DNA from 2 places in the Streptomyces sp. NPDC001513 genome. Region 2 is predicted to be linked to the other one. Evidence: riboswitches for the same ligand, from Rfam matches in the RefSeq annotation. Region 2 holds a riboswitch; the other holds the start of a gene.

What was found. A riboswitch is a leader RNA that binds a small molecule or an ion and turns the genes downstream of it on or off. The one in region 2 is predicted to bind cyclic di-AMP.
Region 1: another riboswitch for cyclic di-AMP. It lies ahead of ACFYZ4_RS14210 (transglycosylase family protein); the one in region 2 lies ahead of ACFYZ4_RS17395 (M23 family metallopeptidase).

Annotation. Positions count from the first base shown of each region.
Region 1 covers NZ_JBIAVU010000005.1:500,549-504,751, forward strand. The annotation lists gene ACFYZ4_RS14200 (cytochrome P450) at 1-258, shown strand, start outside; gene ACFYZ4_RS14205 (transglycosylase family protein) at 329-1,366, shown strand; cyclic di-AMP (ydaO/yuaA leader) riboswitch at 1,643-1,815, shown strand; gene ACFYZ4_RS14210 (transglycosylase family protein) at 1,819-2,532, shown strand; gene eno (phosphopyruvate hydratase) at 2,808-4,094, shown strand; gene ACFYZ4_RS14220 (septum formation initiator family protein) at 4,195-4,203, shown strand, end outside.
Region 2 covers NZ_JBIAVU010000007.1:121,916-126,118, reverse strand. The annotation lists gene ACFYZ4_RS17400 (GntR family transcriptional regulator) at 225-902, opposite strand; gene ACFYZ4_RS17395 (M23 family metallopeptidase) at 1,097-1,897, opposite strand; cyclic di-AMP (ydaO/yuaA leader) riboswitch at 1,910-2,069, opposite strand; gene ACFYZ4_RS17390 (pitrilysin family protein) at 2,287-3,654, opposite strand; gene ACFYZ4_RS17385 (pitrilysin family protein) at 3,675-4,203, opposite strand, start outside.

The DNA.
Region 1 (4,203 bases), on a different contig from region 2:
CTCTCCCGGACCGACAACCAGCACCTCGGGTACGGGCACGGCATCCACTACTGCCTGGGCGCCCCGCTCGCGCGACTCGAAGGACAGACGGCGCTCGCGACCCTGCTGACCCGCCTGCCCGATCTGGAACTGGCTGTTCCGCCCCAAGACCTGCGCTGGCGTGGGGGGTTGATCATGCGAGGGCTACGTACTCTTCCCGTCCGGTTCACGGCTCAAAACACTTGCGCGGCTTCTGATGAAAAGTCAGATCCCGCTTGAACTTGTGACAATCGTTCGAAGGCCGCTAGGTTCTGCCGTTACCCCGCTGTTATGCGAAAGGTGCACCCTCATGCGTTCCGGGAACGGCCGCCACAGACGCCCCCGCCAGGTCCCCGCGCTGGTAGTCACAGCCGGAGTCACTGGCTCCGCGTTGGCCCTGCCGCTGCTAGCCGCCACCAATGCCACCGCTGCCGACACCGCGACCTGGGACAAGGTCGCCGAGTGCGAGAGCGGCGGCTCCTGGAGTGCCAACTTCGGCAGCGGCGCGTACGGCGGGCTGCAGTTCACCCAGGAGGAGTGGAAGAGCGCCGGCGGACTCGACTTCGCCGAGCGCGCCGACCTCGCGAGCCGCTCCCAGCAGATCGCCGTGGCCGAGCGGGTGCTGGCCTCGCAGGGGCCGCAGGCGTGGCCGCTGTGCGCCACCTCGGCCGGGCTGGAGCAGCAGAGCCCCGCCGCCCAGGTGGATCCCGGTCTGGCCGGCAGCACCGGGACGATCGCCCCCTCGCCCTCCCGCCCGGACGACGCGGTGCCGTCCACCACCGGCGGCGAGCCGGCCAAGGACTTCGGCGCCCCGACCCACGCGGCCCCCAGCCCGACCGGCAGCCCCTTCCTGATCCCCGACGCCCCGTCCGTCGGACTCCCCGTCATGCCGGCGCCGGACGTCCCGACGACGCCTCCCGTCGACCCGTCGCAGCCGACGGTCCCGGGCACCCCGGGCACCACCCCGCTGCCGCCCGTCGACCCGACGGCTCCGACCCTCCCGGTGGACCCCTCGTCGCCGACGACCCCGCCCGCCACCCCGGGGGCGACCCCGACGGACCCGGCCGCCCCGACCGCCCCCGCGACCCCGGGCGCCACTCCGGACGGCGCTGCGGCCGAGGGCAGCGGCAAGCACCGAGGCGCCCCCGCGCCCGAGGCCCCCGTCCCGTCTGACGCCGCGTCGATCCCCACGTACACGGTCCAGGAGGGCGACAGCCTGGCGACCATCGCGGTTGCCAAGGGAGTCAAGGGCGGCTGGAACGGCCTCTACGAGGCCAACGAGCAGGTCATCGGCGAGGACGCCAACCTGATCAAGCCCGGCCAGAACCTGGATCTAACCGCGCAATAAGGACACTTCAGGCGCCCGGAAAGAACTGATTGTCGGTTATCTGTAAGTGAGACATGTGTCTCTTCCGGTCAACTGGCGTGTCCCGCCCCGGGGCTTCCGCAAACCCCGCCCTCACCTGCGCAAACACCCCTGCGGAGAGCGCAAGTAGGGCCCCTCTCTCCCCGATGTTCCTCGTTGAACATCGGGGAGAGACCTGTCTACCTTCTGATTCGCCCGCCACCGCGGGCTCCTTCGACCGCATCGCCGAATCCTGCCGGCGGACGGGGGGAACAGTCGTCGCGTCAAGCGCCGAAGGCAGGAGCGGGGGAACCAAGGTAGGCGCCGGGAGCGGCCGTTGAGAGACGGTCACGCCACCGGCTAGGGGTTAAGACGTGCGCTAGGTCGCACGGCCGGGCAACTCACTCGCCCGAACCCGACAGCTCACCTCGTAGGCGTCGGTGAGGAGAAACTCCATGCTGCTTTCCGGCAAGGGCAAGCACCGTCGCGCCTCCAAGGCCGTCCGCATCGTCACGCTCGCCGGTGTCGCCGGTGTGGCCGTCGCCGCCCCCCTGATGGCCGCGGGCACCGCCAGCGCCGCCACCGCGTCCGAGTGGGACAAGGTCGCGCAGTGCGAGTCCGGCGGCAACTGGTCCATCAACACGGGCAACGGCTACTACGGCGGACTGCAGTTCTCGTCCTCGACGTGGGCCGCGTACGGCGGCAAGTCGTACGCCGCGCAGGCCAACCAGGCCTCGAAGTCCCAGCAGATAGCCGTCGCCGAGAAGGTCCTCAAGGGCCAGGGCAAGGGCGCCTGGCCGAGCTGCGGCAAGGGTCTGTCGAACTCCTCCTACACCGGTGGCGGCACGGAGACCTCGACGCAGAACAAGCCGAAGGCCGACTCGAAGAAGACCGAGCAGAAGTCCACCCCGAAGGCGACCCCGAAGGCCACGCCGAAGAAGGAGACCAAGCGCTCCGAGGCCCCGACCACCCGCTCCGAGCGCCCGGCGGCCCCCGAGGCCCCGAAGACCGGCAACGGCTCGTACGAGGTCAAGCCCGGCGACACCCTCGGCACCATCGCCGAGGCCAACGGCGTCAAGGGCGGCTGGGAGAAGCTCTTCGAGCTGAACAAGGACATCGTCTCGGACGCCGACCTGATCTTCCCGGGTCAGAAGCTGAAGCTCAGCTGAACACTGCGGCAATAGCCGCAGCAGCGCACGCAACGCACAGCGTTCCCCCCGCCCGGCGCGTCTCCCCCCACGCGCCGGGCGGCGGTGTGCGCACCGGGTGACGGGCGGCGAACCAGAGACCTAATGTCCCGGAAGCGGGGTATTCGGTCCCTTTTTCGTCCCAGGGGTCGGGCGGTCGGCCGGCCGAGTGCCCCGGGCCGGTTAGGCTCTAAGCGGCAAGGCCGTCCCACGGCCTGACATGCCACCGCACACCCAGCGTCACATCCCAGAAGGAGATGCTCGTGCCGTCCATCGACGTCGTCGTAGCCCGGGAAATCCTGGACTCCCGAGGCAACCCCACGGTCGAGGTCGAGGTGGGCCTCGACGATGGCAGCACCGGCCGTGCTGCAGTCCCGTCCGGCGCCTCCACCGGTGCATTCGAGGCCATCGAGCTCCGTGACGGTGACCCCAACCGTTACTTCGGCAAGGGTGTCGAGAAGGCCGTCCTCGCCGTCATCGAGCAGATCGGCCCGGAGCTCGTCGGCTACGACGCCACCGAGCAGCGCCTGATCGACCAGGCCATGTTCGACCTGGATGCCACCGACAACAAGGGCTCCCTCGGCGCCAACGCCATCCTCGGCGTCTCCCTCGCCGTCGCGCACGCCGCGTCCGAGGCCTCGGACCTGCCGCTCTTCCGCTACCTCGGCGGCCCGAACGCGCACCTGCTGCCCGTTCCGATGATGAACATCCTCAACGGCGGGTCGCACGCCGACTCCAACGTGGACATCCAGGAGTTCATGATCGCCCCGATCGGCGCGGAGTCCTTCTCCGAGGCGCTGCGTTGGGGTGCCGAGGTCTACCACACCCTCAAGAAGGTCCTGCACACCAAGGGCCTCTCCACCGGTCTGGGCGACGAGGGCGGCTTCGCGCCGAACCTGGAGTCCAACCGCGCCGCGCTCGACCTCATCGTCGAGGCCATCAAGCAGGCCGGCTACACCCCGGGCAAGGACATCGCGCTCGCGCTCGACGTCGCCGCGTCCGAGTTCTACAAGGACGGCAAGTACGAGTTCGAGGGCCAGTCCCGCTCGGCCGCCGAGATGACCGAGTACTACGAGGAGCTCGTCTCCGCGTACCCGATGGTCTCCATCGAGGACCCGCTGTACGAGGACGACTGGGCCGGCTGGAAGACCCTCACCGACAAGCTGGGCTCCAAGGTCCAGATCGTCGGCGACGACCTCTTCGTCACCAACCCGGAGCGTCTGGCCCGCGGCATCGAGGAGGGCTCCGCGAACGCCCTGCTCGTGAAGGTGAACCAGATCGGTTCGCTGACCGAGACCCTGGACGCCGTCGAGATGGCCCAGCGCAACGGCTTCAAGTGCATGATGTCCCACCGCTCCGGTGAGACCGAGGACGTCACCATCGCCGACCTCGCCGTCGCCGTGAACTGCGGTCAGATCAAGACCGGCGCCCCGGCCCGCTCGGACCGCGTCGCCAAGTACAACCAGCTGCTGCGCATCGAGGAGATCCTCGACGACGCCGCGGTGTACGCGGGCCGCAGCGCCTTCCCGCGCTTCAAGGGCTAATCACCCCCCTGAGGGGCTGGCCTCCGTACGTCCCCGCACTCGGTCCCGTACCGTGTGCGGGGACGTATTTGCGTAGTGCGTACACAGGGGAGGCGGACCAATGGCCGGG
Region 2 (4,203 bases):
ACGCACGGCGAAGCCGCGGCCCCCGATCCTCCGGGGCCGCGGCTTCGTCGTTCGCACGGGAATCGGAGCACCGCGGCGGGAAACAGCCCCGCCCGAATCCCGGCGCTCCGGAATTCAGCTCCACGGGAATTCACCGCACAGCGGCAGGGTGAATTCACGCCATAAATTCGCCCCACCCCTGCACGGCGAATTCATGCGACGCCACCCTTTGTATACGGCTCCTGTTAATGCCGGCCGCTCGACATGTTTACGGCAGGTTGCGAAGTGCTCACCGCCGGACGGAGCCGCAGCCGGTGCGCCCCCGCCGCGCGGTCGGCGTGCAGCGCGGTCAGCGCCCGCGCCCGCTCCGCGTCCCCGCGCGCCACCGCGTCCACGATCGCCCCGTGCTCCGCCCAGGACTCCACCGGCCGCACCGGCGCCTCCACCACGTACATCCACGCCACCTTGTGCCGCATCTGCGTGAGCAGCGCGATCAGCCCGGGACTGCCGGAGGCCTGGGCGAGCGTCTCGTGGAACCAACCGCCCAGGGACCGCAGATCCTCCCCCTGGCCCCGCCTGGCCCGCTCCTGCCCCAGCCTGACCAGCCCGCGCAACACCTTGAGGTGCGCCTCGGTACGGCGCCGGGCGGCCCGGGCGGCCGCCAGGGGCTCCAGGAGCATCCGTACCTCCAGGAGGTCCACGGCCTCCTGCTCGGTCGGCTCGGCCACACAGGCCCCCGCATGGCGCCGGGTGGTCACGAAGCCCTCGGACTCCAGGGTCCGCAGCGCCTCGCGGACCGGGACGCGCGAGACCCCGTACCGGCGGGCCAGCACCTCCTCGGTCAGCCGGCCGCCCGGCTCGAACGCCCCGGAGACGATGTCGTCGCGGATTGCTGTGCATACCGCGTGCGCAGGAATACGCAAGACCGAACCTCCGCCTATTTCCGACTGCCAGCCTCATTGCACGCACATGCGCGTGCTGCGACTCTATTGCAACACACGATAATTTCCGAGAGCGGCCGGAAATGCGAAACATTTGCACAGGGACGCAACACAGGGACGCAACACGAAGGCCCCGGCTCGGGGAGCCGGGGCCTTCGGAAAAGGTGCGGACGGGGTCAGAGGCTGACGCCGTGCGAGCGCAGGTACGCGATCGGGTCGATGTCCGAGCCGTACTGCGAGCCCGTGCGGGCCTCGAAGTGCAGGTGCGGGCCGCTGGAGTTGCCGGTGGAGCCCGACAGGCCGATCTGCTGGCCCGGGGTGACCTGCTCGCCGACGGAGACGTTCAGCGAGGTCATGTGCCCGTACTGGGTGTAGGTGCCGTCGTTGTGCTTGATCACGACGTTGTTGCCGTACGCGCCGCCCCAGCCGGCCTCGACGACGGTGCCGAAGCCCACCGCGTGGACCGAGGTGCCGGAGGCCGCGTGGAAGTCGATGCCGGTGTGGCTGCCGGAGGACCACATGCCGCCGCCCGCGTGGTACTGCGTGCTGACGTACGAGCCGTCCACCGGGGCGACGAAGGTGTTGAGGCGCTTGCGCTCCTCCTCGCGGGCCGCCCGCTCGGCGGCGTCGCGCTCGGCCTTCGCCTTGGCCTCGGCGAGGCGCTTGGACTCGGCGGCCTTCTGCTTGGCCTCCGCCTCCGCCTGCGCCTTGGCGGCGGCGTGCTCGGCGGCGCGCTGCTGGGAATCGGCCTGGTCGGCGATGTCACCCGCGAGGTCCTCGGCGACGACCACGGCACCCAGCCCGTTCTCCGGGGCGGAGCTGCTGTGGTTGTCCGCGGCGAAGGCCGGGGCGGCGAGGGAGCCGACGACACCCGTGGTGGCGATCGCGGCGATACCGGCGTAGCCGGCGGTCTTCTTGCTCAGGCGGCTGGAGCCACGGTGCTTACCGGTACCAGCGGGACGACTGCCAAACGCCATGAAGGGTTTGATCCTTTCCTTCCTTCTCGCCTACCGGGTTAGCTGACGGGTTCGGAGCAGGAAGGTCTCCTACGGGCCTCCTCTTGCGAGGGGGTCCGATTCACCCCAGGGACTCATGTGGGTCCCCGGCTCCCCAGGCTCGCGCCTGACGGGGACTCGGCGATCGCTGTCCGGTGCCGCGGATGCGGCGGGCACAACTGACGGACAGCGGGATTGACGCTAGGCGGATCATCAGTCAATCGCCAAACAGACGCGCCTTTTTGTTGCGTACGCCACACCCCATACAAGCAACCTAGCCGCTAAACGGACAAAAGGGGCCCCAGCGGATAAGCCCGCCAGAGCCCCTGCGCGATCCGTCGGTCGGCCGTCAGTCGGCCGTCACCGACAGGTCAGTTGGTGACGACCGTGACGTCCCCGATCCCGAGGGCGCGCACCGGCTCCTCGATCACTGCCGCGTCGCCCACCAGGACCGTGACCAGGCGGTCCGCCGGGAAGGCCTTCACGGCCGCCGAAGTCGCCTCCACCGTGCCCGTTTCCGCCAGCCGCGCGTACAACTGCGCCTGGTAGTCGTCCGGCAGCTCCTGCTCGACCTGGTCGGCCAGGGTGCCGGCGACCGAGGCCGCCGTCTCGAACTTCAGCGGGGCCACGCCCACCAAGTTCTGTACGGCCACATCGCGTTCGGCATCGGTCAGACCGCCCTCCGCGAGGGTGCGCAGCACCTTCCAGAGGTCCTCCAGCGCCGGACCGGTGTTCGGGGTGTCCACCGAGCCGCTGATGGCAAGCATCGAGGCGCCCTTGCCGTCCGCGGTGGAGCGCAGCACCTGGCCGAAGGCGCGCACGCCGTAGGTGTACCCCTTCTCCTCGCGCAGCACCTTGTCCAGGCGGGAGGTGAGGGTGCCGCCAAGGCAGTACGTGCCCAGCACCTGGGCCGCCCAGACCTGGTCGTGGCGGTCCGGCCCGATCCGGCCGATCAGCAGCTGCGTCTGGACCGCTCCGGGGCGGTCCACGATGACCACGCGGCCGGTGTCGTCGGCGGTCACCGGCGGCACCGGGAGGGCCGCGGCGGTGTTGCCCGTCCAGGCGCCCAGGGTGTCCGCCAACACGGCGTCCAGGTCGATGCCGGTCAGGTCGCCGACGACCACCGCGGTGGCGGTGGCGGGGCGTACGTGGGCCTCGTAGAAGGCCCGTACGGCGCCGGAGTCGATCCGGGCGACGGTCTCCTCGGTGCCCTGGCGCGGCCGGGACATCCGCAGGGACGCCGGGAACAGCTCCTTGGAGAGCTGCTTGGCGGCACGGCGCTGGGGGTTGGCCAGCTCGTGCGGGATCTCGTCGAGCCGGTTGCGGACCAGGCGGTCCACCTCGGCGTCGGCGAAGGCGGGGGCGCGCAGCGCCTCGGCGAGCAGGCCCACCGCCTTGGCCAGCCGGGAGGCCGGGACCTCCAGGGAGACCCGGATGCCCGGGTGGTCCGCGTGCGCGTCGAGAGTGGCGCCGCAGCGCTCCAGCTCGGCCGCGAACTCCTCGGCGGAGTGCTTGTCGGTGCCCTCGGAGAGCGCCCGCGCCATGATGGTCGCCACGCCGTCCAGGCCCGCGGGCTCCGCGTCGAGCGGGGCGGCGAGGTTGACCTCGACCGCGATCACCTGCTGGCCCGGCCGGTGGCAGCGCAGCAGGGTCAGCCCGTTGGACAGCTCCCCGCGGTCGGGGGCCGGGAAGGCCCACGGCTGCGGCTCGCCGGCCTGCGGGCGCGGGTGGAAGGTCATCGTGACGGCTGCGGTGTCGCTCACTGCTCCGCCCCCTCGTTCTCGTCGGACTCGTCGTTCTCGTCGTCGTCTGCCGCGATCGGCTCGTAGACGAGCACCGCGCGGTTGTCCGGGCGCAGTCGGGCCGCGGCCACGGCCTGCACCTCCTCGGCGGTGATGTCGAGGACGCGCCGGACGGCGGTCAGCGCCAGCTGCGGGTCGCCGAAGAGCACCGCGAAGCGGCACAGTTCGTCAGCGCGGCCGGCCACCGTGCTCAGCCGGTCCAGCCACTCGCGCTCCAGCTGCGCCTGGGCCCGCTCCATCTCCTCGGCCGTCGGGCCCTCGGCGGCGAACCGCGCGAGCTCCTCGTCCACGGCCGCCTCGATGGCGGGGATCTCCACACCGCTGGAGGTCTTGACGTCCAGCCAGCCCAGCGAGGGCGCGCCGGCCAGGCGCAGCATGCCGAAGCCGGCCGCGACGGCCGTCTGGTCGCGGCGCACCAGCCGGTTGTGGAGCAGCGAGGACTCCCCGCCGCCCAGGATCGTCAGCGCCACGTCGGCGGCGTCGCAC